2 regions of the Erythrobacter sp. HA7-11 genome follow, and region 1 is predicted to be linked to the other one. Evidence: predicted binding sites of a transcription regulator. Region 1 holds the regulator's gene; the other holds the start of a gene.
What was found. Region 1 encodes LexA, which represses DNA repair genes until DNA is damaged. Its sites were predicted from a motif close to GTTCCNCNCTTGTTCT; they were not measured.
Positions count from the first base shown of each region.

Region 2: the regulator LexA is predicted to act here: its motif matches at 1,135-1,150, upstream of uvrA (excinuclease ABC subunit UvrA).

Region 1 covers NZ_JBVFUF010000002.1:1,569,808-1,585,386, forward strand. Annotated here, with positions in the region: gene ACZ1GU_RS08105 (coiled-coil domain-containing protein) at 1-770, opposite strand, end outside; gene ACZ1GU_RS08110 (hypothetical protein) at 739-1,161, opposite strand; gene ACZ1GU_RS08115 (Hpt domain-containing protein) at 1,232-1,528, shown strand; gene ACZ1GU_RS08120 (hypothetical protein) at 1,636-2,820, shown strand; gene ACZ1GU_RS08125 (hypothetical protein) at 2,876-3,841, shown strand; partial or broken gene ACZ1GU_RS08130 (sensor histidine kinase) at 4,711-5,221, shown strand; gene ACZ1GU_RS08135 (citrate synthase) at 5,218-6,504, opposite strand; gene gltX (glutamate--tRNA ligase) at 6,550-7,968, opposite strand; gene ACZ1GU_RS08145 (ComEC/Rec2 family competence protein) at 7,997-9,775, shown strand; gene ACZ1GU_RS08150 (hypothetical protein) at 9,784-10,203, shown strand; gene lexA (transcriptional repressor LexA) at 10,234-10,926, opposite strand; gene ACZ1GU_RS08160 (molybdopterin molybdotransferase MoeA) at 11,111-12,295, opposite strand; gene moaC (cyclic pyranopterin monophosphate synthase MoaC) at 12,292-12,765, opposite strand; gene trpC (indole-3-glycerol phosphate synthase TrpC) at 12,955-13,740, opposite strand; gene trpD (anthranilate phosphoribosyltransferase) at 13,753-14,745, opposite strand; gene ACZ1GU_RS08180 (anthranilate synthase component II) at 14,742-15,329, opposite strand; gene ACZ1GU_RS08185 (phosphodiester glycosidase family protein) at 15,344-15,579, opposite strand, start outside.
Region 2 covers NZ_JBVFUF010000002.1:1,309,030-1,324,608, forward strand. Annotated here, with positions in the region: gene ACZ1GU_RS06815 (M3 family metallopeptidase) at 1-642, opposite strand, end outside; gene uvrA (excinuclease ABC subunit UvrA) at 1,161-4,076, shown strand; gene ACZ1GU_RS06825 (hypothetical protein) at 4,349-4,717, shown strand; gene ACZ1GU_RS06830 (hypothetical protein) at 4,826-5,122, shown strand; gene ACZ1GU_RS06835 (deaminase) at 5,276-6,277, opposite strand; gene ACZ1GU_RS06840 (hypothetical protein) at 6,399-6,800, opposite strand; gene ACZ1GU_RS06845 (hypothetical protein) at 7,369-7,692, shown strand; gene ACZ1GU_RS06850 (RlpA-like double-psi beta-barrel domain-containing protein) at 7,735-7,854, opposite strand; partial or broken gene ACZ1GU_RS06855 (hypothetical protein) at 7,931-8,017, opposite strand; gene ACZ1GU_RS06860 (argininosuccinate synthase) at 9,237-10,451, opposite strand; gene ACZ1GU_RS06865 (acyltransferase family protein) at 10,599-11,975, shown strand; gene ACZ1GU_RS06870 (hypothetical protein) at 12,743-13,462, shown strand; gene ACZ1GU_RS06875 (class I SAM-dependent methyltransferase) at 13,471-14,736, opposite strand; gene ACZ1GU_RS06880 (DUF1801 domain-containing protein) at 14,822-15,259, shown strand; gene ACZ1GU_RS06885 (SDR family oxidoreductase) at 15,275-15,579, opposite strand, start outside.

The DNA.
Region 1 (15,579 bases):
TCGCGCAGTCGGTCTTTCGATGTCCGCAAGGCATCAAGCGCGTCGGCTTCTGCTGTGCGCAGGCTTTCGGCCAGTTTCTCACCTTCGCCGCGCAGCGCCGCGATGCGAGCCTGAACCGCATCAAGCGATTTTTCTTCCTGTTCGGCAAACTCGCTATCAAGCGCATTCAAGCCCTCACGCAAGCTGTCGGCACGCTGGCGCATTGCCGCGAGAGCGCCGACTTCGCGATTGTCGAGTTCTGTGCGGAACTGATCGGTTTTCTCATTGAGCGCGGCGAAGCGAGCAGCCGTCTGCTCCTCGATCATCGCCATTTGCGCTTCAAAACCGCTCAGGGTCTCCTCAACCTTCTCGCTCAGCGCCGAAACCTGCTTTGCGCTTGCCTCGCCAAAGGTGTTGAGGCGATCAAAGCCGGCGATCAGCTTCTCTAGTTGTTCTTGAGAAGTGCGTCCGGCATTACCAACCTGGTTGGAAACGTCACGGGCAGAAGTCGCGATAACCGGCAAATCATCGCGCAGTTTGCTCATATTTGCGAGCGCTGTGTCGCTGGCGCTACCGATCTTGTCGACCTGCTTACCATTGTTCTTGATGAGCTGTTGAAGTTCATCCGCATGGGTGGAAATCCGTTCGCTGGCAATCCGGCCAAGACTTTCGAGTTCTAGCGACTGACTGCTCAAGAATTCGCGCGCTAGGCTCAATTCGCGATTGACCACGCCAAGCCGTGTTTCAAGCTCACTCGATTCAGCAGAGAGCATGGCGGCACGTGTCAGCAAACCGGCGAGCCTCGCGATTGGAATTGCGCAATGCAAGAAGCCAAGCGATGCCGATCAGCAGCACCGGCACGGACCAATCGATAATCCATCTCGTCCATTGCTGTGGTGAACTCGAACCGCTGGCAAGTTCTCCGCTTAATGCCCAGATATAAAAGCTGGTCCATGCCCCGACTGCAACGAGCGCAAAAGCAGGCAGCAACCACCCGAAGCGGGGCTTTGCCAGCCCGTAATCGTCGCTTTCGAATGCGTCCTCCTCGATGAAAGCATCGGAGAGTTCATACTCTTCCTGCTCACCTTCGAGAGTTTCGACCGCCTCATTATCAACGGTTTCAACAGGCGCATCCTGCGCAGCTTCTGGCCCTACGGCCCGGATATGTGGTTCCCCAGACATGTGGGGTTAGATACCACAAGCACCCGCAGGATAAACCCCGCATTAACTCTCAAGCGATAAACCGAGTGTTATGGCCTATGAAAGTGGTGCTCTTGATGCGACGCTCGCCGCGGCTGCGGGCAGCGACCCCTCGCTCCATAGCGAGTTGCGCGCAGCGTTTTTGGAGAGCGCAAGCAAGCAGCTTGATCTGTTGAAGCGTTCGCGTTGCGACGGCAATTGGAACGTTGCCGTGATGCGCTTGCAGGGTCTCGCCGCGAGTTTTCACGCTGAAGAGCTTTACCTTGCGACGGAACACGCCCTTGCGTGCGCTCCCGGCGAGCCAGCAGCAATCCGTGAGATCGAAGCTGTAATTGAACGCTTTTCCTGAGCCACAGACAGCAAAATCCAAAAAGAATCAGGTGACACGCGCGCACCGGTGCTTGGCATAGACTTGGCATCGCGTTTACCTCCGTATTTTACGGAGGCTTTCAGACATTGCGCACAGCATTGCTAGCGGCACAGAAACGCACGGATGCGGGCGAACTACGCGCATTTCAAATGCTTGGTGGCCGCAGTATTCTCGCATGGCAATATGATCTTGCGCGGACGTTGGAATGCGACCGGATCATCTGCCTTTGCGATGCGGTGCCGTCTGAAATCCTTGAAATTCAGCACATGGCCGAAGCTGATGGCGTTCAATTTCACACCATCAGAGGATCGCTTCAGCTAGTTGGCCTTATCACTGCCGATCAGAATGTCGTCATGCTGCTCGATGGCTTGATCGTCGATAGCGACGTTGCGAGGTCAGTGGCCGGCTCGGGCCAGACAATCGCATACCTGCCAGCTGACAGTTCGATGGCTCGCGATTTTCCTCAAGATTTCGAACGCATCGATGCTGACAGGGCTTGGGCTGGATTGGCGATTTTTCGCGGAAGCCTGGCCGAGCGGTTAGCTGATCTGCCCGCAGATGGTCAAACAATGTCACTGTTGCTGCGTCTAGCACTACAGGCTCGGGTCCGGGGCTCAGCAGTCGATCCGCTGGCAATTTCTGACGGCAAGTGGTTGCTCGCGGCTGATTCTGCTGAATTGGCCAAACGAGAGACGACCCTGATTTCCGGTAGCGCCGAAAGAGCACCATGGAGCGGCCCCGGGCGGGCTTTGGCCAATCTGATCGTGCGAAAAATGGCGCCTAGCGGCCTGACGCGTGGTCCGCTGCTCACCGCAACCATCGCGATTCTCGGCTTTGTGGGGATGTTTGCCGCATTCTGGGCCGAATATGACATCTTGGGCCTTGTTCTAGGCTCAGCAGGCAGCTTCGCTTTGGCGATGAGCCGCGCGGCCCACAGGCTAAAATCCAGCCTCTTTGCCGAGCCATTTAGCGAACGCAAGACCTCCGCCCTTAACGGGGTACGTGATGGTATCGCGATCGCGGCGCTCAGCCTGCCTGCGTTAATGCCCGCACTCAATGCGACCGATGCGATCCTGCCTGTGTTGGCGATTGGACTCGCACGCATCGCTGCAACAGACCAATCTGCAGCAATTTCAGCATTTTGGACAGATCGGACGACGCATTTTCTGCTCTTCGCGATTTGTGCCATTTTCGGACAGCTCCCGCTTGGCATTGCAGTTTTTGCCGCACTCGCCCTAGCGCAGTGCATAGTGCGGCTACGTGCGTATTGAGGCGAGGTTTCGCTCGGTAATTGGTGGTTTGCACGGCACAGTGAACGGAGCACAAATGGACAGGTCGGCACACTCGGCGATCGAGACCATATTGCGAGATGAATTGACCCGCGGCGACATCGCCCTGCGCGGGGTTGCTCCTGTGCTCACTCATATGCTCTCTGGTTCGGGTGGCTCGCTCGTCAGCGAGGCGATCGTCGCTCGCCTGCGCGGAATATTGGCGCACATCGCCAGCCAGTTGCTGTCCTCCATAGAAGCTGACTATGACGACCGGGAAGCAGATCGTGTCGCAGATTTCATCGCAAACGACGGCGCGATCCTGTCGCATTGCTACGCGCACGCAATGGAAGCCCACCTTACGGAACGCCTCGAGATCAAATCGGCGGTCGATCCGGTGCTTTCACCGCTACTTCAAGAGCTAATCGCCTCCGACAACGCCGAAGTGGCAGAACTTGCGATGGTGACGCTCACCGCACAGTCGCGCTTCACGCAGACAAGCAAGCGCATGGAATTACCGCTAGTGGAGCTCCCGGTAGACCTGTTTCAGCACTTGATCCACCTTTGGAGCAAGATGCCGCTGGCAATCGCCGAAGAAAGTCGATCTGCGATTTTGAAATCGAGTGTCGCTAGTCTTAAGTCGGATTATGACGAGGGAGCCACACGTGCTGGGCTTCTCGCTCGTCTTGTTTCGGCGATGCGTGGCGGGGCAAGGGCGGCCCTGAATCTCGAACATGCGGGTTTCGCTCTATTCACGACTGCATTGAGCGCACTTACCCGTCAACCGCGCGAACTTTCAATCCTGTCCTGCCATCCGAGGCAGGCTGCGAGGCTCGCTCTTAGCCTTAGAGCAGCAGGTCTGATCGAAAGCGAAATCGAGCAGCAATTTGAACTGCTTCACCCGGAGCAAAAATTGCCGCGCGGGTTTGATGACCTGATGCCTGACCGGGCCCAAATTCTAATTAGCCATGCTGAAACTCGTTCTAGCACAACCAAAGGCGCTTCGAAGGTTGGTGAGGCGTGATCAACAGCACGGATACCTTGCTGGCCGCGCGCGGCATTACCGATGAACGTGATCGTCTTGTCACTGCTGACGGCCCGCTTGCGGATCTGCACACTCGTTGTGGCGGTGACATGCCTGGCGTTCTCGCGATCCCGGAGTTGCTTGACCTTGTTCAGCAGGGACGGAATTTCGGCCTTAAGCTTGCGCGCGAGTTCACAGCCTTTGATGGCGATGAAATCGTCACAGGGTTTGTACGGGTTCATCCCTTGGCGAGCGAAGCGGGTGGGGGGTGCGAACTCCTGATCGAAAATTGGCATAGACGTGAAATGCTCGCCGAAAGCGAGGGCGACATTTCGGCCCGTCTGGATGCGATCGACCGTGCGACTGCAGAAATATCGATTAGACTGGATCGAAAGCAGAACGTCCAGTTCTTGAATGTTATCGCCAACGATGCTGAGGCCTTGGGAGAGGCGGCCCAGCAAGGATTGCACCGCAACTGGACCGACCTGATCGAGCTCGAAGGGGTAGGCCACCACCAACCGCTGCACTGGCGGCTGCTTGACGGAGCCAGTTGCAGCGTTCCGGGTTCAAGCCGGACCTGGCGAGCGCGACTTATCCCGCTGGGGCAATCGTCTGAAGCGCCGCGTGGATTCGAATTGTTGCTGATTGCCAATGAGCCACTGGTGAGCGACGCTGACGTCGGCACGGTTGCCGACGACGAGGGGCATATGCGACTGATCGGCAATGCGCTGACACCAGCTCTGAGACAACCGATTGCGCGCCTCATCGCCAATGCCGAGACAATCAAGGCCAAGCTCGCCGGGCCGATCCGAGACGAATATGCCGAGTATGCGGGGAATATCGCCGCTGCCGGGCAACACTTGAACGCAATGCTGGAAGATCTTGCCGACCTTGAGGTGGTCGAGGCGGATGGCTTCACCACTGTATCGGAAGAGGTCGATCTGGCAGATGCGGCTCAGCGTGCCGCAGGTATCTTGGGCGTACGGGCAAGGGCGCGTGACATCACCGTCAACCTGCCAGCGAGCGACAGCGGTATCGTCGCGAGAGCAGAGTTTCGCCGAGTCTTGCAGGTACTGATCAATCTGATCGGGAACGCAATCGCCTATTCGCCGGAAAACAGCGAAGTCACGGTCAAAGTCGCCTCAAAAAACGGCGTCGCTTCGGTTTCCGTGGCTGACGAAGGCGCTGGCGTATCGAAAGAGCAAGCCGCGCGTATCTTTGAGAAGTTCGAGCGGCTCGTACCGCGACAATGATGGCGGATCAGGCCTTGGCCTCTATATCTCGCGCAGGCTTGCAAGGGTGATGGGCGGAGACCTTACGCTAAAAAGCAAACCGGGCGAGGGCGCCCGGTTCACTCTTAGTCTGCCTGTCGCTGACTAGCGCTTGTCTACTGGAACGTAGTCGCGCTGCGTTGGCCCCGTGTAGAGCTGGCGCGGGCGACCGATAACCTGGCCTGGATCGGAGATCATCTCGTTCCACTGCGCGACCCAGCCCACGGTACGGGCCAGGGCGAAGAGCGCGGTGAACATCGTTGTCGGGAAGCCGATCGATGACAGGATGATGCCGGAATAAAAGTCCACGTTCGGGAACAGCTTCTTTTCCTTGAAATAGTCATCGTTGAGCGCGAGCTCTTCAAGGCGCAAGGCGGTCTCGAACACCGGATCATTGACGTTGAGAGCCTCAAACACCTCGCGAAGGGTCTGCTGCATGACAGTCGCACGCGGGTCGTAGTTCTTGTAGACTCGGTGACCGAAGCCCATAAGGCGGAACGGATCGTTCTTATCCTTGGCGCGGTCGATATAGTGCGGGATTTTGTCCGGCGAACCAATCTCTTGCAACATATTGAGCGCCGCTTCGTTGGCGCCGCCGTGAGCGGGGCCCCACAGACACGCAATGCCTGCCGCGATACACGCAAACGGGTTCGCACCCGACGAACCAGCGAGACGCACGGTTGAGGTCGAAGCGTTTTGCTCGTGATCGGCGTGCAGGATGAAGATGCGGTCCATCGCCTTTTCGATCGCTGGATGAACCTCATATTCCTCGGCCGGGACGCCAAAGGTCATGCGCAGGAAGTTGCCGGTGTAGCTCAGGTCATTCTTGGGCTGCATGAATGGCTGACCGACAGCGTATTTGTACGCCATCGCTGCAATCGTCGGCATCTTCGCGATCAAGCGGTGTGAGCTGATCTTACGGTGCTCTGGATCGGAGATGTCCGTGCTGTCGTGGTAGAAGGCAGACAGAGCGCCCACAACGCCGCACATAATCGCCATTGGGTGTGCATCGCGCCGGAACCCCTGGACGAACTGACGTAGCTGATCGTGCAGCATTGTGTGGCGTGTGATGGTATAGGTGAAGTCTTCAAGCTCATCCGCGCTTGGCAATTCACCGTTGAGCAGCAGGTATGAGACTTCCATGAAGCTTGAATGCTCGGCCAGCTGTCCGATTGGATAGCCACGGTGCAAAAGCACGCCTTCATTACCGTCGATATAGGTCAGGGCACTTTCGCAGCTCGCAGTGGACTTGTAGCCGGGGTCAAAGGTGAATGCGCCGGTTTGACCATACAGTTTACGGATATCGACCACATCCGGACCGGTGCTTCCCTCCAGCACTGGGAATTCGTAGCTTTCGCCGCCCAGCTCGAGCTTCGCGTGCTTGTCTGCCAAAATTTGTCTCCTCAATTCCTACCTGCGTGCTGCCTGATATCAGGCTTAGCTCGCTTGCGCGCTGAGACGCGCCAAAGCTTCTTCCCGTCCCAAGAGGACCAGAACATCGAAAATACCGGGCGAGTTCGTCGTCCCGGTGAGCGCCGCGCGCATAGGCTGCGCGAGCTTGCCGAAGCCCAGCTCGTGGGCTTCTGCGATTGCCTTCGTACTGGCTTCGAGGGCCTCAATTGTCCAGTGATTTTCCTGCGAGAGCGCTTGCACCACAAGCGAGAGGCGTGCCCGGCCATCATCATCGAGCAGCTTTGCCGCCTTTTCGGTCATCTCCAAGGGGCGCTTTGCAAACAAAAATGCAGCGCTCTCAGCCAGTTCATGCACGTTCTTCGCGCGCGTCTTCAGAACTGGCATGGCCTTGGTCAACAGCTCCATATCGGCGCTTCCCTCGATGAGCGGAAGGGCGAGCTTTGCAAGTTCACGGTCATCAGCCTCGCGCATGTAGTGCCCGTTGAGGTTCTCGAGTTTTTTGAGATCGAAGCGCGAAGGGCTCTTACCCACGCCGCCGATGTCGAACAACTCGATCGCTTCGTCGCGCGCGATCTCTTCTTTGTCGCCGTGCCCCCAACCAAGACGCAGCAGATAGTTGAACAAAGCCTCAGGTAAAATGCCCATTTCATCGCGGTATGCGTCAACGCCAAGCGCACCGTGCCGTTTTGAGAGTTTTGCGCCATCTGACCCGTGGATCAGCGGCACATGCGCATAGGTAGGTTCGGGCCAATCGCCTTCGATCTGATCCATCGCGTGATAGATCGGCAATTGGCGAAATGCGTTATTTAGGTGGTCGTCACCACGGATCACATGCGTGACCCCCATATCGTGATCATCGACCACGGCGGCGAGCATATAGGTCGGCGTGCCATCAGCGCGAAGGATGATGTAGTCATCAAGCTCCTCATTGCGGACTGTGACTTTGCCCTGGACCTGATCCTCGATGGTGGCTTCTCCGTCTTCGGGAGTCTTGAGCCTCAAAACGAAAGGCGAACCCGCTGGCGCGTCGGATGCGTCGCGATTGCGCCATCGGCCATCGTACCGCATCGGCTGCTTCGCAGCGCGCTGTGCCGCCCGCATCTCCTCAAGCTCTTCAGGCGTCGCAAAGCACTTATATGCATGGCCAGCAGCCAGCAGCTTCTCAGCGACTTCGACATGACGCGATCCGCGTTCTGATTGGAACACCGGATCATCATCATAATCGAGACCTAGCCAGTTCAGGCCGTCCAGAATAGCGTCGATAGCCTCTTGGGTAGAGCGCTTGCGATCAGTGTCTTCAATCCGCAGCAGCGCCTTTCCGCCGTGATGCCGCGAATAAAGCCAGTTAAACAAGGCTGTACGCGCGCCGCCAATATGGAGAAAGCCGGTGGGCGAGGGCGCAAACCGGGTCACCACCCCTTTTTGTGCGCTTTCGCTTGCCATAGCTTGTGATTTCCTTTTCAAGTCAGGGATGGCACCGAACGGGGCGCCTTTTGTGCCGATTGGTGGCGGCACCGATGATAGTTCCGCGACCGATGATGTTGCAGTGCAGCGCACTTGGCGCAAGCCCTTCGTCTTGTCCAGTGCTGGGGCGCGGATTTCTGCCAATCTCGAGCGGTTTTTGGCTAATGCCGGATTTGACCGGGCGCCTTGGATAGCGGTCATATTCGGCGCAGGTATACTCGCATGGTTTGGGCTGAGTGCGCGATGGCAATGGCTCGCAGGGATGGGCGGCGGCCTGCTCCTTGCGATTTCCGCAGCGGCAATCTGGCGCGGCGTGGACGAGCGCATATTGCTGAGGCAGGCGGCGATCACCGTAGGATTGGTCTTTGCGGCCGGAATCGCGACTGTTTGGTTGCGTTCCGAGATGATTGGCGCAGAGCCAATCGAGCGTCCGACAGTCGAGCGCCTCCAGGGCTACGTCTTGGAACGGGAGGATCAGCCAGCGCGCGAGCGCATCCGCCTGGTCTTGGCCACCCGCGATGCAGAAAGCGGGGAGAGCCGCAAGGTCAGGATCAATGTTCCGCTTGAAAAGGCCAGTGCTGACATGGCTGAAGGAGCGGTCGTCCGCTTGCGCGCACGGCTGATGCCGCCTGCCTCGCCAATGCTACCCGGCGCGTACGATTTCGCCCGCGCAGCCTGGTTCCAGGGATTGGCAGCAACCGGGAGCGTTGTCGGTGACATTGAAGTCATTGAGAGCGCCGCGGGAACAGGCACAATACCGCAAATCCAACGGATGCTTTCGGGCCATGTGCGAGAACGCGTTGACGGGTCAGCAGGAACCATAGCGGCGGCCTTCGCCAGTGGGGACCGGGGCGGTATCGCTGAAGAGGACGAGGTTGCGATGCGCGATGCCGGTCTCACGCACCTCCTTTCGATCAGTGGCTTGCATGTGAGCGCTGTCATCGCTGCGGCCTATTTGGTGACGCTGAAGCTTTTAGCGCTGTTCCCGGCGATTGCCCTGCGCGTGCGCTTACCAGTAGCCGCTGCGGCTTTCGGAGCGCTCGCCGGAATCGGCTACACACTCCTTACCGGAGCTGAAGTGCCGACGGTGCGCAGCTGTGTCGCCGCCATGCTAGTCTTGATCGCGCTGGCAATGGGACGCGATGCGCTGTCACTAAGAATGGTTGCGATGGCTGCGATATTTGTGATGCTGTTATGGCCGGAATCCGTCGTCGGGCCGAGCTTCCAGATGAGCTTTGCCGCGGTGGTGGCGATCGTTGCTTTGCATACCTCAGGACCAATCAAGGCATTTCTCGCGCCACGCGAAGAGAGCTGGGTTTCGCGAGGTGGTCGCCGCGTCCTCATGCTGTTCGTGACGGGCCTCGTGATCGAGATCGCGCTGATGCCTATCGTGTTGTTTCATTTTCACCGCGCCGGCGTTTACGGAGCATTCGCAAACGTCATCGCAATTCCCTTGGTGACCTTCATCTCGATGCCGTTGATTGCGATCGGGTTGGTGCTCGATCTGATCGGATTGGGTGCGCCGATCTGGTGGTTGGTGGAGCGCTCGCTCGACCTTTTGCTCGCAATCGCGCATTGGACGTCGGCGCAACCGGGCTCTGTGAAACTAATGCCGCAAATGAGCCAGCTTACCATCGCCTTGTTCGTTTTTGGTTCGTTATGGCTAGCTCTGTGGAACGGACGAGCGAGACTGCTTGGTTTTGCGCCTGTTCTCGCAGCGACTGCTTTACTGCTGACCACTCCAATACCCGACGTGCTCGTCGGTACCGAGACAGCCGCCACGTAGGCGTGACGATGGACGGTGAGCGCTTGCTTTCCTTGCGCAATTCACAGTCTTCGTACGCCCGAGACAATCTGCTCGAACTGGCCAGCGTTTCAAGCGAACCGATCCCGATGGCTGAATGGCCTGCAGCGCGATGCTCAACTGAATTTTGTCTGCTCGATATCGATAGAGGAGGGCGCAGTTGGACTCTGATGATGGCACGCAACCGCGACCTGATTGAGGAGCGCGCTTTGGCGGCAGCATGCGAGCAATCTGACATAGTCGTTGCGGATCGATATCTCCCCGCCTCATGCAAGCCGCGCTGGCTCAAAGCGGATCGGGGGTACCTTCAAGACCATGGCGGTGTCGCAATTGATCTGTCAGCCGAGCGGATCATCTCCGTATCGGAGACCCAAGGGCAACATGGTTGGTGGCGCGGAGCTGTCGACTAGCGAAGCCCCGCGCAACTGAGCTATTATCAATCAGTGATACCGCCGCAGGAGACCTGCAAGCTTGCCTTGCACTTGCACCTCTTCAGGCTGGTAGATCTGGGCTTCGTACATACCGTTGGCGGGATCGAGCCTAACCAGCCCCTTATCCTTGTGGAGATACTTCAGCGTCGCTTCCTCGCCGCGCACCAAAGCAACCACGATCTCACCATCACGCGCGGCGTCGGTCCGCTTCACAAGCGCAAAGTCACCGTCGAAGATGCCCGCCTCGATCATCGAATCGCCCGAAACCTCAAGCGCGTAGTGCTCTCCTGGACCAAGCAGCGCTGCAGGCACGGGCAGGCTGCTCTGACCCTCCAATGCCTCAATGGGAGCGCCCGCAGCGATCCGGCCATGAAGCGGGATCTCGATCACGTCGTTGGCTGGCTCTGGTGAACTATCGGTCGCACTCGGCGGCGTTGTCGCGCGAGCAACCGGGTCAACAGCCGCAGCGCGCGGGACCGGTGTCGCATCCTCGGGCATACGGATCACTTCCAAGGCACGTGCCCTGTTCGGCAGACGCCGAATGAACCCACGCTCCTCGAGAGCGGAAATCAACCGGTGAACGCCCGACTTGCTCTTCAGATCAAGCGCAGCCTTCATCTCTTCGAACGAAGGTGAGATGCCTGTCTCTTCCAACCGCTTCTGAATGAAGCGGATCAATTCGTGCTGCTTTGCGGTCAGCATACGAAAACTCCCTTGCTAGCACGCCATTTCGGCATGCTGATGCATGTTTCTGGTGCAGCCCAAGAGGCATCGTGAGAGATGCAGTGAAACTGCTCTTTCGCGCACCCGAAAGGTGAACGAATGTGGAACAAGTAGGCAACTTAGTATTACGAGTCAAGCGCGTAAAGCTCGGAATACCGCCATTTCAGAGCAGCAACACATCCACAACGCTACCAATCGGGGCTTCCGCCGCATCTTCGGGCCGAACGATGAGACAATTGGCCGATGCCAACGAGACGAGCGCAGACGAGTCCTGGCTGCCTGCCGGCCTGACGTTTGCCCTCTCATGCACGCCGCGCAGGAACTCGCGCCGAGAGCCCGTTGCTGGCAATGGCTCGGCCAGTTCCATGCGAACCGAGCGCGGAAAGGCATCTCTGCTGCCCAGCACTGCGCGGATCAGGGGCAAGGCGAACAGGAAGCCTGTCACGAAGCTGGACACCGGATTGCCAGGCAGGCCGAGCACCACTTGTCGCGAACCGTCCGCGCGGGCGCGGGTCGCGACCATTAGCGGCTTTCCAGGCTTGATCGCGACCTTCCAATACGTGATTTCCGCACCCCAATCGACTAGCGCCTGTTGCACCAGATCGTGATCGCCGACCGACGCACCGCCAGAGGTGATGAGGATGTCCACATCCTCTGCACCAGCCAGCGCATTCGCCAACTCGCTCAAATCATCCGCAACCGGTCCAATGCGTCGCATGTCAGGAGTCAGCCCCTTGAGCATAGCCGCCAGCATCGCCCCGTTGCTCGCTGGGATCTGATGCGGCCCGCATTGCGAGGGATCGCGCGCCAGCTCATCACCGCTATCAAGGACCGCGACTTTTGGAACCGCATGCACAGGCAGGTGGTCATGCCCCGCCGCGAGCGCTAGCGCGAGTTGTCCCGGCCCGATCCGCACACCTGCCTTGAGAACCACATCATCTTCAGCAAAGTCGAAGCCTTGCCTGCGCACGTGCTGAGCAGCGTTCGGCATCTCTGCCGCGCTCACCGTCTCGCCGCTAAAGCTGGCATTCTCCCGGATCAGCACGCGGTCCGCACCGATAGGCATGTACGCGCCGGTCGAGATGCGCACACACTCGCCAATGCCCAGGCGACCGGGGAAGGGCGCACCCGCGCGGCTTTCGCCCGCCAAACGCCAAGGACCACCGCCTGCAATCGCGTAGCCATCCATTGCCGACAAGTCAGCGGGTGGCTGCGTCCTTGCTGCGCGTAGGTCCACGGCCAGATAGCGCCCGACGGCAGCCTCAGCTGTGATCCACTCCACAGCGCCCGGCTGTGCCAGAGCCAGCAGGCGACGGTGCGCTTCTTCGAGGGGCAGCAAGCCGCTCACGCGTCCGCCTTCCAGACCCCGCTCTTGCCGCCGCGCTTCTCGATCAAGCGAACCTCACCGATCACCATGCCCTTATCGAGCGCTTTTGCCATGTCGTAGACGGTGAGCAGAGCGGTGCTGACAGCCACCAGCGCCTCCATCTCCACTCCCGTCTTGCCGGTCAGCGAAGCCTCGGCTGTCGCGCGTATCCCATCGTCCTCAAACGCGAAGTTGACGTTCACCGCGTCGAGCGCGAGCGGATGGCAGAGTGGGATCAGCTCGCCTGTGCGCTTCGCCGCCATGATGCCCGAGAGCCGAGCCGTACCCAGCACATCGCCCTTGGGGGCATCACCCGCGCGCACCGCCGCCAAGGCAGCGGGTGACATACGGATCATGCCAGAGGCGATAGCGACCCGCGCGCTGTCCTGTTTGGCTCCGACATCGACCATGCGAGCGGCTCCATCATCGCCGATATGGGTCAAATCCGTCACAACACAGCTCCTTTGCAATTACAGGCACTTAGTCGAGACATGGACCGCATGTTACAGGGTCCAAGAGTAAAAATGTTCGGGTTGTCCGGCTTGCGGCCTTTTAGGCCGTATTCCCTTGAACAACTCGTGTCGGTTTGAGCGCAAATCATGCGCTTCAGATGCCACAAGATGCAAAAGTAGGACAGTTCCTCACCCGCGCAGTAAGCTTCGCGTTGCGGCTGCTACATCGTCAGCGCGCATCAGGCTTTCCCCCACAAGAAACGTCCGCACGCCTGCGCGAGCCAATCGCGTGCAATCCTCGTGGCTGTTGATGCCGCTTTCGCCAACCAGTAAAGCGCCCTCTGGCGCGAGCGGGGCCAGACGCTCCGATGTGGCAAGATCAGTGGTGAAAGTCTTGAGATCGCGGTTGTTTACGCCAACCAGTTTCGATTTCAGCGTATGGGCGCGCTCCATCTCGGCCTCATCATGCACTTCGACCAGCACGTCCATCTTGTGCTCGCGAGCGGCTGCCTCGATTTCCTGCATCTGCGCATCGGAAAGCGCCGCGACGATAATCAGGATCGCATCCGCTCCCATCGCGCGCGCTTCTGCACATTGCCACGGATCGACCATGAAATCCTTACGCAGCACCGGCAGGTCGCATGCCTCCCGCGCGGCAATAAGGTAGTCCTCATGACCCTGAAAATAAGGTGCATCGGTCAATACCGAGAGACACGCCGCCCCGCCTGTCTGATAATCGCGCGCATGATCGGCAGGACGAAAGTCGGCGCGGATCAGCCCTTTCGACGGCGAAGCCTTCTTCACCTCGGCAATCAAGCCAAAACCAGTCTCGTTCGCAGCGCGCAATGCCGCCTCGAATCCGCGCGGCACAGACTGCTCAGACGCGCGCGCAGCAAGGTCGGCAAGCGATTGTTCCGCTTTGCGTTCAGCGACTTCTCCGCGCTTGTTAGCGCAAATCTCTTCGAGCTTGTTCATCTGATCAGCGACCTATTTCGCAATCTCGATCCAGCGCGCGAGCAAGTCTTTCGCTACGCCGCTGTCGAGAGCCTCAGCCGCCATTTCGGCGCCAATGCCCCAATCGTCGGTTTTGCCAGCCACGATCAAGGCCGCCGCCGTGTTGAACATTACCGTATCACGGTAAGCGCCGGTTTCGCCATCTAGCAGCGCGGCAAGCGCCTTTGCATTGTGCTGAGGATCGCCGCCTCGGATTGCTTCGAGCGGTGCATGTTCAAGTCCCGCAGCGCTCGCATCGATGCGCTTCATCGCAAAGTCGTTGCCGGTGACATCAGCAATCTCGTTACCGCCCGCCAAACTAAGCTCATCGAGCCCCTCATCGCCTGAGACGATCAGCGTCCGATCGGTCCCAAGCCGCGCAGTCGCATCGCCATAGATCGAGACATAACCGGGGCGGGCAATGCCAATCAGCTGCCGCTTCACGCCAACTGGATTGGAGAGTGGCCCCATCAGGTTGAAGATTGTTCTGCGGCCCAGCTTTTTGCGGATCGGCTGAATGCGACCCATCGCCGGATGGTGATTGGGCGCGAAGAGGAAGCAAATGCCGATCTCGCTCAGTGTCTTTTCAGCGGTTTCGCCCGCGACCTTCATATCGAGACCTAGCACTTCAAGCGTGTCAGCTACGCCGGCTTTGGAGGAGATAGCGCGGTTGCCATGCCGTGCGACCGGCACGCCGCAAGCCGCCACGACCAATCCAACAGCGGTGGATACGTTCAGAGTATGATGGCCGTCACCGCCTGTGCCGCAAACGTCAATTGCATCCTCTGGCCCTTCGACCGGAACAAGGCGCGCGCGCAGGGCTCGCGCTGCGCCGGCGATTTCTTCTGCCGTTTCGCTCCGCTCGGTCATGGCGAGCAGGAAACGCGCGATTTCTTCATCGCTTGCTTCGCCATCGAGAATCCAACCGAAGACCTCTTCAGCCTCGGTTTCGCTCATATGCGGGACCGCAAGCGGCAGGGTCTTCATCGGGCAAGTTCCTTGGTTTCAATACCGCACAGGCGCAGAAAATTGGCGAGCAGATCGTGGCCGTGCTCGGTTGCGATACTTTCCGGGTGAAATTGCACGCCGTGGATGGGCAGGCTTTCATGGCGGAACCCTTGCACATGGTCATCGTCCGACCGAGCATTCACATGCAGGCTAACCGGAATGTCTTCGACCACGAGACTGTGATAGCGGGTCGCGGTGAAGGGCGAGGGGACTCCAGCGAACACGCCGGTCCCGTCATGCTTTACGGGCGAGGTTTTGCCGTGCATCAAGCCGCCTCGTATGACTTTGCCGCCGAAATGCTGGCCGATACTTTGATGGCCGAGACATACGCCCAGCAGAGGCCTTTCCGCATCCGCACAGGCCGCAACCAGATCGAGGCTGATCCCGGCCTCATTCGGAGTGCAGGGGCCGGGCGAAATCAGAAAGCCGCTTGCATTTGTCGCCAGCGCTTCTGTAGCGGTCAGCGCGTCATTGCGCTCCACGCGCACCTCAGCACCCAATTCCATAAGGTAGTGGACCAGGTTGAATGTGAAGCTGTCGTAATTGTCGATGACGAGGATCATGGGCGTATCGCGTTCTAGCGTTTTGTCACGACAATCAAGGGGCCAATGCCTGAACGGGTGTCGAGCCTGTCATTGGCGGGATCCCAAAGGGCCGAGACATTGCCATCGAGGAACAACGCGTTCTGCACCTTCAATTCGTCCCGATAGAATCGCGCGAGCTGACCAAAGCTGAGCGGAGCCTCTGACTTCACAAAGTGCGCCTTGCCGCTCGCATCGACGCCCACGCCGTTGCGGATCGCCCGACTTGGCC
Region 2 (15,579 bases), 260 kb from region 1:
CGTCGACAATTCGGAGTTGATCGCCTTCACGCGCTCTCGCTCCGCTTCGGTGAGCAGCGCGCCAGCTTGCACCATGCCGGAATAGGTCTCTTCGAGCAGTTTCGCGTCTTCGACGGTCATCGCCATGCTCGCGCGCTGGTCATAAACCGCTTTCACGCGGGCAAACAGTTCGGGGTTGAGTGTGATCGCATCTGAATGGGCGGTTAGCTTGGGACTGATTTCCTGATTGATCGCATCCAAACGATCTGTCGTTGCCTGACCCGTCAGAGCAAAGAAGACGCGGCAGACGCGGCCCAACATCCGGCCCGATTTCTCGAGTGCAACGATCGTATTGTCGAAAGATGGCTTTGCAGGGTTGTCGATAATCGCCTGAACCTCGGCTGCCTGGATCGCCATGCCTTGCTCGAATGCCGGCAGATAGTCGTCTTCGCTGATCTTGGTGAAATCGGGCGCAAGGAACGGTAGCGTGCTGTCTGAAGCAAAATAGCCTGTGCCTTCGGGGATGTCGGGCGAATAGGCAGCTTCGGCCTGAGCTTCGGCAATGGGGTCCACGCCATCGTCTCCATAGGTTGTCGCGCAGCCTGCCAGCATGGCAGCGGCGAGGGTAAGGGGGGCAGTGCGGGCCAAAAGATGGGCCTTCATAATATCTCCGGTTTGATTGCGACCAAGCAGGGACCAGACCGCAATGGCCCGGTTAGGATCCCGCCGTAAGAGGTTAACTATAGTTGCGCGACATGAACCGGAAATTGCGCGCGAATGCAAGGGGCGGTCGATGAGGGAGATACAAAGCCCGACGCGAGATCATCGCGCCGGGCCCGGTATCTTTGAAACTCTGACCGACGAACCTCGTGGTGCGACCCGAAAGGCTTGGGGGAAGACTTGCAAAGAGACGTACAACCTTAAGGTTCAGACGAAATCGCGAAACTTCAGGTTTCCTGTAGGTCCACGGGGGCGAGCGCGATTAAAATTCATCTCGAAGCTCGAATCTAACGCGGTTTGCTCCATCACGAGAGATTGGAAAATGCCGTCCCAATACCTATCCTGTTGGAACCAGATCACTGCCCCATCGCTAAGCTGTTATGCGCGATTGCTCGATCCGACTGTGGGTCGTGCAACGGACCGCCTTGACCAAAGCGAACATTTGCGGAACAAACACTCTTATGGCTCTTACAAAAATTTCGGTCCGCGGTGCGCGCGAGCACAATCTCAAAGGCGTTGATATTGATCTGCCGCGCGATGCGCTGATCGTGGTTACGGGCCTGTCTGGCTCGGGAAAGTCGTCGCTCGCCTTTGATACCATCTATGCCGAGGGGCAGCGGCGCTATGTCGAGAGCCTCAGCGCCTATGCGCGGCAGTTCCTTGAAATGATGCAAAAGCCCGACGTCGAGCATATTGACGGGCTGTCTCCCGCGATCTCGATTGAGCAGAAGACGACCAGCCGCAATCCGCGTTCGACCGTCGCGACCGTCACCGAGATTTACGATTACATGCGGCTGCTATGGGCGAGGGTGGGTGTGCCTTACTCTCCGGCGACGGGTAAACCGATTAGCGCGCAGACTGTCAGCCAGATGGTTGACCGGGTGATGGAATTGCCTGAAGGCACGCGGCTCTATCTGCTCGCGCCGGTCGTTCGCGGGCGCAAGGGTGAATACCGGAAGGAAATGGCCGAATGGCAGAAGGCTGGCTTTAGCCGTGTGCGGATCGACGGGGAGCTTTATCCGATTGAAGAAGCGCCTGCGCTCGACAAGAAATTCAAGCACGACATTGAGGTCGTGGTTGATCGGCTGGCGGTGAAGAAGGGGCTGGAGACGCGGCTTGCCGATAGTTTCGAGACGGCGCTGAAGCTGGCCGAAGGGTTGGCCTATGTCGACCTCGCCGATGGTGTGGTGCCAGGGCGCGAGGATGAAGAGGCGTCTGGTGGCGCAATGAAAGGCGCAGGCATCCCTGCCGACCGGATCGTGTTCTCCGAAAAGTTCGCTTGTCCGGTAAGCGGCTTCACCATTGAAGAGATCGAACCGCGTCTGTTCTCGTTTAACTCGCCGCAGGGCGCATGTCCGACCTGCGACGGGATTGGCGAAAAGCAACTGTTCGATGAGCAATTGGTCGTGCCGAATGAGGCTTTAACGCTGAAGCAGGGGGCGATTGCGCCTTGGGCCAAGTCCAACCCGCCGTCGCCCTATTACATGCAAGTGCTGACCAGCCTCGCGAAGGCCTATGACTTCACGATCACGACGCCGTGGAAGGAGTTGGAGCCGGATCAGCGCATGATCATCCTGCACGGCACGGGCGGGATGCCGGTGCAGCTGACATTCAAGGACGGGCGCAAGGAGTACACGGTCAACAAGCCGTTTGAGGGCGTAATCGGCAATTTGAACCGCCGGATGATGCAAACTGAAAGCGCATGGATGCAGGAAGAGCTGGGCAAGTTCCAGACCGCGCAGCCATGCGAGACCTGCGGCGGCAAGCGGCTCAACGAGAAATCGCTGGCGGTGAAGGTTGCGGGAACGGACATTGCCGCGCCGGTGACAATGAGCGTGTCGGATGCGAAGGAGTGGTTCCTCGCCCTCGATGACAAGCTCACCAATCAGCAATCGCAAATCGCCAAAGCGATCCTCAAAGAGATCAACGAGCGGCTGGGCTTCCTCGACAACGTCGGGCTGGATTACCTCAATCTCGACCGCACCAGCGGCACGCTGTCGGGCGGTGAGAGCCAACGGATCAGGCTTGCGAGCCAGATCGGCAGCGGCCTGTCGGGCGTGCTCTATGTGCTTGATGAACCCAGCATTGGCCTGCACCAGCGCGACAACGACCGGCTGCTCGAAACCCTGAAGCGCCTGCGCGATCTCGGCAACACCGTGATCGTGGTCGAGCATGACGAGGATGCGATCCGGCAGGCCGACCATATCGTCGACCTAGGCCCCGGCGCAGGTGTGCGCGGCGGTGAAGTGGTCGCGCAAGGGACGCTCAAGCAGATCATGAAGAGCCGCAAGAGCCTCACCGCCGACTACCTCACCGGGCGGCGCGAGATCGCGGTTCCGACCGAACGGCGCAAGGGCAATGGGCACAGACTGACCGTGAAGGGCGCGCAGGCGAACAACCTCAAGGACGTCACCGCCAGCATTCCGCTTGGCACCTTCACCTGCATCACCGGCGTCTCCGGCAGCGGCAAATCGAGCTTGACCATCGACACGCTTTACGCCTCTGCCGCGCGGGTGCTCAATGGCGCGCGCGTCATCGCGGGCAAGCACGAGGCCATCGAAGGGCTCGAGTTCTGCGACAAGGTGATCGAGATCGACCAGTCCCCCATCGACCGCACTCCGCGCTCCAACCCCGCGACCTATACCGGCGCCTTCACCAACATCCGCGACTGGTTCGCCGGCCTGCCCGAAGCGCAAGCGCGCGGGTACAAGCCGGGCCGCTTCTCGTTCAACGTCAAAGGCGGACGCTGCGAGCAATGCACCGGCGACGGCTTGATCAAGATCGAAATGCACTTCCTCCCCGATGTCTATGTGACGTGCGAGGAATGCGGCGGCAAACGCTATAACCGCGAAACGCTCGAGGTGAAGTTCAAGGGGCTGAGCATCGCCGACGTGCTCGACATGACGATCGAGGATGCGGAAGAGTTTTTCAAAGCCGTGCCGCCGATCCGCGACAAGATGCGGATGCTGAACGAGGTGGGGCTGGGCTATGTGAAGGTCGGCCAGCAGGCGACGACTTTGTCAGGCGGCGAGGCGCAGCGGGTGAAGCTGGCGAAGGAGCTGTCGAAACGCTCCACCGGGCAGACGCTCTACATTCTCGATGAGCCGACCACGGGCCTGCATTTTGAGGATGTTCGCAAGCTCCTCGAAGTGCTGCACCGCCTGGTCGAACAGGGCAATTCGGTGGTGGTGATCGAGCACAATCTCGATGTCATCAAAACCGCAGACCACATCCTCGACCTTGGCCCCGACGGAGGCGTGCGCGGCGGCGAGCTGGTCGCGCAGGGAACTCCGGAAGAGGTGGCCGAGGAACCGCGCTCCTACACGGGGCAGTATCTCAAACCGATGCTGATCCGCCAGAAGGAAGCGGCGGAGTAACTTCCTCGTCATGCTGAACTCGTTAGGCCGTTGGCCGTCTTCTACTCCAGCATCCATCGCCGAGAACAACCTTATTAGTCAGCGCTGGGGATGGACCCTGAACCAAGTTCAGGGTGACGGTGTTGAAAAGAGGAGCATCGCTGCGGGCGGGCGCAAGGCCCTTGCGGCTCTATCGGGCCGAGCACCAGGCCAAGCCCCGCACCCCACACAAAATAACCGCGAATTAACGACTTAGCTCTACCCACCTCTCCCGCACAAATGGGAGGGCGCATATGAAACTTCGGGCATTTGGCGGCGTAGGCATCGTCGCGCTAATCGGAATGGCAACCTATCAGGGTCTGGGCGAGAGCAGCCCGGCCTTCGCCGAATATGAGCAGATTTGCGAAAAGGATCAGGCCGCAGGCAAGCTCTCTTTCGAGCAGCGGCAAAAGTGCAATTGCGTGCGCGCGCGGCACGACAAATTCGTGAAGAACAATCCCGGCACCCGCATGAACCGCACCGCCTTTGAAGAGGCGTATTACGGGTGCTTTGATCCGTCATCCGACGACGCACTCAGCTCGGCGGAGATGGATATGTGGAATGCCGGCTATGACGAGCAGGCGTATGACGACAGCGCAGGCGGCGACGACTGGGGCAATTGAGGGCGAGGCGCGGCTTGTTGGTTTGAGCGTGAGGCCTTTGCCTCCGCTGCGCACACCTGACGCGAGCGCCGCGCGGATGTGCTATGAAACCCGGGGAGGGGGACAGTCATGAAGAAAGTGCTGGTTTTTATCGTGGCCGGGATCATCGGATTTCTGGTCACGTTTTCGTTCACCGCGCGCGACGAGATCGGGGCGGAGGTCGACAAGCGGCTCGATGAGGATTTTGTCGAGCAATGCGTGGCCCGCGCGCAGTTTCCGGCGGAGTTGAAGCCGCAAGCGCGCAGCATCTGTGGCTGTATGAAGGGCGAGTTCGACCGCAAGGGCCTGACGATCACTGACGCGTTCGGTGAGCGCCGCAGCGAGATGCAGAAGGTGACGCAGGACTGCGCGACGATCTATTCTTAGGGCGACTGCACACCGTCATCCCGGACCCCGATCCGGAATCCAGCTTGTTGGTTACACGAAGGCGCGAAGGCACGAAGAAGCCGCGCGAGCCCCAGCGCAGGCTGCGGCCTTAGACAAGAGAAGCGCTGAAGCGCAAGAGGTGTTGAGGTGGGACTACTTTGCTCTTTTTTGCACAGCGTCCTGGAGGTCTAACAGCGCAAATCTTAGTTCCTCTTCCGAGGCAATTTCCAAGGGTCGGTAATATGGATAATGGCTTAAGAAAATTGGTGCTGCCATTTTTGCATCCCATTCAACAATTTCACCCGTCACTTTATTCTTTCTGTCACGTACTTTCCGGAAGGCAATTCTGTACCCGTTTGGGGTCACTCCTTTTAGCGTCTCGAATCTGACCCTGTCTTTCCGATGAGGCTGATCGATTGCGACTGAGTCATTGTACAACTCTTGAACAAGGCTCTTCGGGTACGGTTGAATGTAAACGACACGGCCTATCCCCGATGATATGATAAGCTTAGTGCAAAGATGGCAAGGCATTGTCGTACTATATAGTGTTGCGCCTTGTATCGATTTATTAGTTCGAGCTGCATCGGTAATTGCGTTCATTTCCGCGTGAACCATGCGACCATATTCCATTACATCAGCAATCATTGAGCCCTTGAGTGGGGCATCGCTGCGGTCGAACGCTCTGATTGCTAATTCTTCAAGTGGCAGTTCCTTGAATTTTGGGTCCAGCCAGTCCTGCTGAAGGCGCTGTAGGGCATCAGTCGCCATGTCTTCTCTAACTTGATGGTTAGAATCCCGTCCTAAAACGTAATCTCGCTTGTCGTTGAGGTCGCCTTCCCAGTAGGTTCCGCCACCCGCCTTTGGAACCTCATTGCAACCCATCGAGAGTATTTGGCAATCGTCGTCAAAGATAGCAGCTCCTACTTGGCGCGAGAGATCAAGCGAGCGATATGCTGCTGCGTTTGCATGATAGATGCAGTACTCATCCTTCGTTGGTGAGATGAATGGCGATCCAAAATAGATATCGATAAGTCGTTTGACCGAGCTTGTAAGGGATGAAACAGATTGACAATCAACGACGTAATCTGCGTGTTGGTAGCAATCCAAAACCCGTTGGCCAGCCCGATGCTCGCGCTCATCTTCATCAATCGCCATAATTTTGAGGGCTTCAGACTCTAGATCAGTTCTCGAGCGACCGCGTTGGGTTTTGAGCAGGTTCTTGACCAGATTATTTATGCGGTTCTCTTTAGAATCATAGCAGGAAATGAAAACGATATTACGGTACGAACACTTGCTTCAGCGTCTTAATTTCTTCAGGTCGCTTTAGTTGACGGAATACATGAACAACGTCGGTCGGTATTTCGTCGCTCTCATCTCTAGGTGCATGCTGAATTAGCTTCTGGATTCCGTAGAGTGCAAAGATGTCGTTGCGTTTCGTGTCAACTCTGAGGCTGTCGCCCGCTCTAATGAATTTTTGGTACCGCTCGAATTCGTTTTCGTAATCTAAATCGTAGTCGTGGTCGAAATCCAGAAAAATATCCGTTAGCCGAATAGCATTGCATTCATACTCAACGGACTTGAGTGCGGTCCGAATTGTATTCTCAACATCGTTTAAATTGACACCGATTGGTGCGATTAGTGCAAAGAATACTTCTCTTCTATCAAGTTGCTCTGACATTCCTTCACCAACGCCAGGCGCTTAAAGATGTCAACAGGGGCTAGAATTCTACGTGTGAATCAGTGTAAAGGATTCGTAGATAAAAGGGGATAAAGCTGTGGAAAAGCAGTTGAAGGGATCAGCTTGGCTAAAGGAATCAATGTCAAGGGCTGGTCGTAGTTATAATTCCGTTCCAAGGTCGATTCAAAGTCGGTCAAGTGTAGGTATTCCATCTGGTCCAAACGTGCCTAATTTGGGCGGCCCTACACGAAAAATAAAATAGATATGTGTTCGCCGTAATTGAGATGAATACTGCGGTGCCTTTCCATTGATGCGCGGGGCGATAACCTCTGCGGTTAGCCCCATTTACTTGTGGTCCTAGATCGCAGCGAGGCTGAGATGCGGCGCTGCTCAATGCGTGCGAGCAGGCCGAGGATTTGCTCGCCACGCGCGCGCTGAACGGGGTGGAGGAGCAGGTGATCTATCACGGGGAGGTGGTGGCGACGCGGCGGCGCTATGATTCCCGTCTGTTGCTGGCGCATCTGGCGCGGTGTAGGTTGGATGGCGGAACACACGAAAGGGGTCCTATATGCCGTTCACTACCAAAGCCGTCGCACTGCCTGTCGCTCTTGCCGGAGGGCTGATGCTCTCTGCCTGCGGCGGGGGCGTCGACAAGGATGCCATGCTGGAGAGCTTTGCGGCTGAGTGCGCCTCCTCGTTCGCCTCAGAAGGCGGGCCAGCGGAGCTTGCGGGGCCGTTCTGCGATTGCTCGGTGGCTCAGATCAAGGAGCAGGATCTGGGGCCGATGGACCTGATCAATCAGGAGAAGATGACTGCTATCGGCGAATCGTGCATGCGCGATGTGATGGCGACGATGGACGGCGCGTCTGAGGAAGCGCCCGCGACGGAGTAAGCGGGGTATAAAATGGGGGCGCTCGTGGGCCAGGGAGGCTCGCTAGCGTACCACTTCCATCGAAACCCGGGCGTGGCCGCTGGCGACCATGCCGATCTGCTCGGCGGCGCCGCGGCTGAGATCGATGGTGCGCCCGCGGATGAAGGGTCCGCGATCGTTGATCCGTACGACGACGGAGCGGTACGTTGCGGCGGTTGGTCACGCGGACCTTGGTGCCGAAGGGGAGCGTCTTGTGAGCCGCGGTCATCGCGCGCATGTTGAAGCGCTCTCCATTGGCGGTCTTGCGGTACGTGGAAGCGGCGTCCGTAGTAGGAGGCGACGCCATTGCCGAGCGAGCGGATGGTGCCTGATGTGGCGGGTTCGGGCTCGGGCGGCTCTTCGCGCGGGGGCTCGAAGGTGCTGAGGTCGACGGAGCCTGGTGTGATGTCGATCGGGGTGGGGGCGACGCGGTAGGGCGCGAACTGGGCAGAGAAGCTGGGCTCGGCGGGGGGAGGTACGTCCGCCTCGTCTGACGAGGCGGCGTGGGTCGCCGGGGTGGAGGCGAACAGCGTGGCTGCTGCACTCGTCGCCATTGCGCTGGCGAGAAACCGCTTTCCTACCCCTCTCATAGTGTTGAAGCTTGTGACTTAGCGGGCGGCTTGTGACAATCGGGTGTCACTCGTTTTGGCGGCTTGATGGCTCGGCCTGCCGCGAATGCGGGCTGGGTTTGGCTCTTTGGCAGTTTGAATCGCGATCCGGTGGATTGGCGCCGGTCGACTGTGGCGGCTCCAGCTGACCGTCGGAGGTTGCAGGCGCAAAAGCAAATGGGGCCGGCATTGCTGCCGACCCCACTCTTACCGCCGCGTGGTCGTCTTACTTGGCGAACCTTGCAAGACGCACTTGGCATCCGATGTTTTCACCTCCGCACAAAGTGCGACGGGCGTCTGCACCGGCGCTCGCGCCGGCATCCAGCATCCACTTGCGAGCAGTCTCCACATACTCGAACCTCGGTTCGTGTTTGCTTCTTCTGCTCCTTGGGCAGAGCTGAGACCTCCAATCTGATATGCCTTTGTTTTCAAACCGATCCGGGTCGCCCCTTTTCGTCCTCAATCAAAGACCAGTTTGGTGGCCATCCGATGGATCAGCTTCGCGATCTCCTCAAACGATCCAGTTCGTTTCGGGCCGAAGCCTTACGCGCTCTGTCTCTCGGCGTTCGCGTGGACAATCACCATCGCGTCGATTGATCTAATCAAAGTTCAAAAACAGCGCCTTGCGGCTCTCTTCTCAATCTTTTCTTGTCTCTTTCGATGTTTTGAGAATGCGCTTGGGGAACGGTTTAGGCAAGCATAGCAAGGCCGACTTATCCACTTTTGCTCAGATCACTTGTGGAGGGAGGTGGATAAGTCATCCATTCGTCGCATACGCTAGGCTGGAGACACGAATAGCAGTCGATTCTTGCCAAATCGAACCAGATTTCACCGTTTTCGATCGAGATCGCGGCTGCGACTCGTACGAATGCTTCTCACGGAAGGTGAAATGTAGGAAAGCCCAAACGGTTCCCCAACTCAACGATCCCGCTTGGCCAGCAGCTTCAACCTTAGAGCGTTGAGTTTGATGAAGCCCTCTGCATCATGTTGATCATAAGCCCCGGCATCATCTTCAAAGGTCACATGCGCTTCGGAATAAAGCGAGTTCGGCGACTTGCGGCCCACTACGCTGGCGAGGCCCTTGTAGAGCTTCAATCGCACAGTCCCGCTTACCTTCGCTTGCGAATGATCGATCGCCGCTTGGAGCATCTCGCGCTCGGGCGAGAACCAGAAGCCGTTGTAGATCAGCTCAGCGTAGCGCGGCATTAGCTCATCCTTGAGATGCGCCGCGCCTCCATCGAGCGTGATCTGCTCAATGCCCCGGTGGGCTCTGGCGTAGATCTCGCCTCCGGGTGTCTCGTACATGCCGCGGCTCTTCATCCCGACAAAGCGGTTCTCGACCAGATCAAGCCGTCCGATACCGTGCACCCGTCCCAAGTCGTTCAGCGCAGTCAGCAGCTGAGCTGGCGACATCGCCTCGCCATTCAGCGCAACACCGTCGCCGCGCTCAAAATCGATCGTGATGTATTCTGGCGTATCCGGCGCGTCCTCTGGGTGACCAGTGCGCGAATAGACATAGTCGGGCGTCTCCTTCCACGGGTCTTCGAGGACTTTGCCCTCGGAAGAGGTGTGGAGCAGGTTCGCGTCGGTCGAAAACGGGCTTTCGCCGCGCTTGTCGGTCGGAACCTTGATTTGATGCGCCTCTGCCCATGCGATGAGGGCGGTTCGCGACGTAAGGTCCCATTCGCGCCACGGAGCGATCACGTGGATGTTTGGATCAAGCGCATAGGCAGACAGCTCAAAACGCACCTGGTCATTGCCTTTGCCGGTGGCGCCATGAGCAATCGCATCGGCATCCGTCTCACGCGCGATTTCGACCAGACGTTTGGAGATCAAAGGACGGGCGATTGATGTGCCGAGCAGATAATCGCCTTCGTAGCGAGCATTGGCGCGCATCATTGGGAAGACGTAATCGCGTACGAATTCCTCGCGCAAATCTTCGATGAAGATGTGCTTGTCAGGAATTCCCATCGCGCGAGCCTTTTCGCGCGCCGGCTCGATTTCCTCGCCTTGGCCCAGATCAGCAGTAAAGGTCACAACTTCGAGACCGCGTTCGACCTCAAGCCATTTGGCGATGACGGAGGTGTCGAGGCCGCCGGAATAGGCCAGAACGACGCGTTTGATATCGGACATTTGAAAGGGCTCCTAAGGATCGCGGCGCGGCTAGCAGGGCGAGGGGCATGGGGCAACGGTTAAGCGCAGGCCTCACCCATAAGAGCTTGCGGAAATTGTTTACGATCACAATGTTAGAGCGAAATTTGGGTTGGAGGGATCATATCCATGGCTGCTGGAAACGTCGCGAAGCGCAAGAAGGGCCTGTGGGGCCAAGCGCGTGAATTGGCACAAATGGCGCCGCCAGAGCGCAATCGCTGGGTTGATTTCCTGCGGGCCGTGTCGATCCTTGCTGTGGTGTTTGGCCATTGGTTAATGGCGGGTCTTTACGTCGATGAATCGGGCGCATTGCAGCGCGGTGATTTGTTGAGCGTGGCGCCTTGGACCCATTGGCTGACCTGGGGTTTTCAGGTGATGCCAGTATTCTTCCTGGTCGGGGGCTATTCCAACGGGGTCAGCTGGGGCGCATCCTTACGCAAAGCCGAACCCGGGCAGCGCGGGGTATATCGCGACTGGCTTGCGAGCCGCGTGCAGCGCCTGATTGCGCCGACATTTCCGGTCCTGTTGCTGTGGGCAGTTTTGGCGATAGTCATGACGCAGGTCGGATTGGATCGCAGCCAAATCCGTATGGCGACCGAAGCGGCGCTCATCCCGGTCTGGTTCCTCGCCGTCTATCTGATCGTAACCGCCTGCACGCCGCTCGCTTACAAGGCGTGGCAGCGCTTCGGTTGGCTGAGTTTTGCGATCTATATCCCGATTGCGATAGCGACCGATTGGCTGACGTTTTCGGTCGGAGTCCCATACATCAACTTCACAAACTTTCTCTGGGTATTCCTAGCGATCCATCAGTTGGGCTTCGCATGGCGGGAAGGGCGCTTTGAAAACCGGCTGTTTGCGAGCGGTTGGTTTGCGGCGTCGCTTGCAATCCTGATCGCGATAACGGTCTATGGTTTCTACCCCGTGTCGATGGTCTCGGCACCGGGCGGCTTCTCCAATTCGCTCCCGCCAACTTTGGCGCTGTTTGCGCTCGGCGCAGCTCAGGTTGGCCTCGTGCTTTTGCTCGAGCCGATCGGGCGCAAGATGCTCAACAATCTCACCGTCTGGACCGCGACCGTTCTGATGAACGGTATGATCATGACGGTTTATCTATGGCATTTGACCGCATTCGTTCTGGTGATGACCATTGCGTGGATTGGCTTTGGCGGGATCGGACTTAGTTCCGTGCCCGGCACCATCGAATGGTGGGTGTCGCGGCCTCTTTGGCTCGGAAACTATATTCTTGCGCTTTTGCCGATGATTGCGCTGTTTGCACGCCACGAACGTAGTTTTGACCCGGTTAGGGGCGGTCGGACTGTCCCCAAAGCGCGGATATTGGCGGGCGTGCTTTTGATCTGCGTCGGGCTTGCTTTGACCGCAGGCGTAACGATTGCGAGCCCCGAAGGCGTGACGGGCCTTCGCATTTGGGTGGTGGCTCTGCCGTTTGTAGGTGCGGCTTTGCTAGGTTTTGGCCCAGCGTATCGGCCCAGATCGCGCGATACGGCTTAGATAAGCCACCTTTTGGGTTCACTTCCCGTTCAACGCACGGGGAGCAGGCACGGCGCACTAGGTCGCACAGACACGCCGTGGATTGGCCAAAATAGGCTGACAGCTGCTATTAGAGCATAGCGTCGCTCTGGATGTAATTCCCGCGCAGGCGCTGGCTTGGGGGAAGTGCTATGCGACTTTGGCTTTATGGTTTGGCGACAGTCATCGCGGGGATATCTGCCTTGCTGCTCGCGATTACCCCGGCACCCTCTCAGAAAACACAGGCCCGCACTGGCAGCGCGGCTCAGTTAACGGCAATGCTGCAAGGCAGCGGTCTGGATGTGCAATGCCACAACAACCGGACATTCTGCCGAGCGGACGTTTCGCGTTGCGACAGTAACGAGCGCGAACGGCAAAATTGGCGCACACAATGCCTTGCTCCGCATAAAAAGAGATATGAGGATTGCGTTCGGACCTTCCGCAGCCCTCTTAACAATGGATATGGCCGAGACTACCGAAGACGCGCTGCGCAGGCGGCCTGCAGTCACCTTGCCAATTACGAGTCGACCCGGTGCCAGGTAGAGCCGCAGATTTGCCCGACCTACCGGCAGTGTGAGCAGCAATTTGGCCAATGTGTGCAAGATATGACCGCCGCATTTCGAGAGCGTCAGACCCCTCGCGATGACGGCGCCTATGTTCCTGAGCCGCAGCCTGCGCGAACGACTCGCCCAATACCGCGTCCCACCAGCCAACCAGCGCGCATCAATATGACCCGGGCGGCAAAGAGCATGGCAAAGACGCAGGCTAAACAGCGGGCAAAGGCAGAGACACGCGATCTCGCGCTTCGCTACGCTCAATTGGGAAATATGGCAGGATTGGAACGGTTGCTTGATGAGGGGATGGCGCCCGGCTTTTCGAACAAGGATGGCAACACATTGCTCCATGCCGCTGCATCTGCTCCGGCCTATATCCGCGATGGAAATATCGCCATGCTGGAACGGTTGATTGCTCTGGGTGTGGATGTGGATCGCCGCAATCAAGCGCGAGAAATCCCGTTGTCTCTCGCGCTTGATCAGCGGATAAAATACAAAAGCTACCAGGCTTCTGACCGGACTGCGCCCACCACGCCTTATAAGAACGACGTGCTGCATACCCTGGTCGATGCAGCAAAGATTCTGCCCAAAGAAGGCGGCGAAGGCGGGCTGACTTTGCTGCATGTTGCCGCGCTCGATTACGATGCGCTGATGATCCAAAAGCTGCTGCGGCGCAGCTTTCCTATCGATGTGAAGGATGATCGCGGGCGCACCGCTTATGATATTGCGGCGCGAAAATCGCCCGCGCTGGCGGCTCTATTTCCGCAGCATGCCGTGACTGGCGGCGAAGCGGGTAAGGCAGCGGTCAAGCGCGCTGCGGAATGCAGCGATCTCTCGCTTGTCCCAGAGGATCAATGGCCGCGTTATCGCGCGCTGGCTGAGCGCGGCGTTCTCATAATCTGCGCGGCTGAGTAGCAGGCGGACTAGCGGCTCTTTTGCGCGGGCGCTTCCATCAGGCGCGCTTCCTCTGCCGCAATGTAGTCTCGCGTGAGCGGCAGAGCGTAGCGATTGCGGGTATATTGGATCTGGTAATTGCACATGCTGCCGTTTTCAAAGACGGTCGCTGCGCCTGAGAGATAGAACGTCCACATTCGGAAAAATCGCTCGTCATACATGGCAATCATGGCCTCGCGGTTCTTCATGCAGTTCGCGTACCATGCGCGCAAAGTTTTGGCGTAGTGCACCCGCAAGGTCTCAACGTCCGAAGCGATCAGGCGGAATTTCTCGCTGGCAGCCACGGTCTCTGACAGGGCGGGAATGTAGCCGCCGGGGAAGATGTATTTGCGAGTGAAGGCGTCGGTTGAGCCCGGGCCGCCCATGCGCCCGATCGTGTGCAGCAACATGACACCATCATCGGTTAGCATCTTGCCGCAAGCCTCGAAGAACGTCTCGAATTGAGGCTGTCCTACATGCTCAAACATGCCGACCGAGACGATCCGGTCGAACTTTCGGCCCGCAGCCGCGAAGTCGCGATAGTCGACCAGCTCAATGCTGACACGGTCGGCAACGCCGGCATCCTTCACACGCTGTTTGGCGAGGTCGATCTGCTCTTCTGAAAGGGTGATGCCGACCACTTCGACGTCGTAATGCTTGGCGAGGAAGATCGCCATTCCGCCCCATCCGCAACCGATGTCGATCACTTTCTGGCCCGGCTTGATCGCCAGTTTGGCAGCGATGTGTGCAAGTTTCGCAGTTTGCGCCTCGCTCAAGTTTGCGACGCCCTCTGGCCAGTATGCGCAGCTGTATTGCCAGTGCTCTTCGTCGAGCATCAGGCGGTAAAAGTCGTTTCCGATATCGTAGTGGTGGGCAACATTGCTCTTTGAGCTGATCCGGTTGTTGACCTTTTCGGCTGCAAAACTGGCACTGTTGACGACGCGGCGCAGCAGGCTGGGCGGGCCGATATCGCCGCCCTTGTCCCAAGGGTTGTTCATCCGCAAAAGCGTGACAAGGCCCATGATGTCGCCTTCTTCGACAACGAGGCGACCATCCATAAACGCCTCGGCAGCGCCAAGACGTGGATCCATGATGATGTCGCGCGGCACTTTGGAATCGGTGAAGCGCAGGACAATCTCAGGGAAGCCCTCTGCAGGTTCACCGTAGGTCTTGGCCGTGCCATCGGCGAACACCACACCAAGACGCCCCTGTGTAACGCCTTTCTTCAGAAAGCGGTCGAAAAGTGTCATACTCATATAAATCTCTTTACGGTGCGGGGGCTTGTATCGTTACGAATGGCAGCCTTGTTTGAAGTGTCAACATTGGTCTAACTTCGCAGGCATGAGCGAAAACAAGACCCAGCCCACACGCGCGTCGGTTGACGGCTTTATTGATGAAGTGGAACCGGCTGCGAAACGCGAGGATGCGAAAGTGCTCGACGCGCTGTTTCGCAAAGTGACCGGGCAGGTCCCGCAAATGTGGGGGCCATCCATCATCGGCTACGGCCATTACCGCTATAAGTATGAAAGCGGGCGCGAAGGGGACTGGATGCGCAGCGGCTTCAGTCCGCGCAAGGCCAAGCACTCGCTCTATTTGATGGGGCGATATTGCGACGAGGCGACCGGCAAAAAGGTCGACGCGCTGCTCGAAAAAATGGGCAAGCACAAAACCGGGGCGAGCTGTGTTTACGTGAATAAGCTTGCCGATATTGATTTGAATGTTCTCGAAGAGATCATCGGGGTCTGCTGGGTTGCGATGAACCGCAAATACCCGGGCTGATCCGACTTCTGTGCCCTATTCACCGCGAGCAAGATAGATGACGTCGCGTGGCTGATCGAGCAGGTGCTGGCCGCTGTCGATGTATAGCGTAGACCCGCTCCGCAATGCGTTTTTTGAAAGAAACCAGGCCGCATCCGCAATCTCGTCCGCGCCTGTTTTGCGTCCGAGCAGATTGAGCCGATGGGATGTTTCGGTCTCATCCTCGCTTTGGTCGTGACTTGCCAGGATCGCTCCGGGCGCGATGCCATATATGCGATCCTCTTCGCCAGCTGCGCCCATAGCGAGCATCGGTATCGTCGAGGACAAGGCGTGCTTTGCCA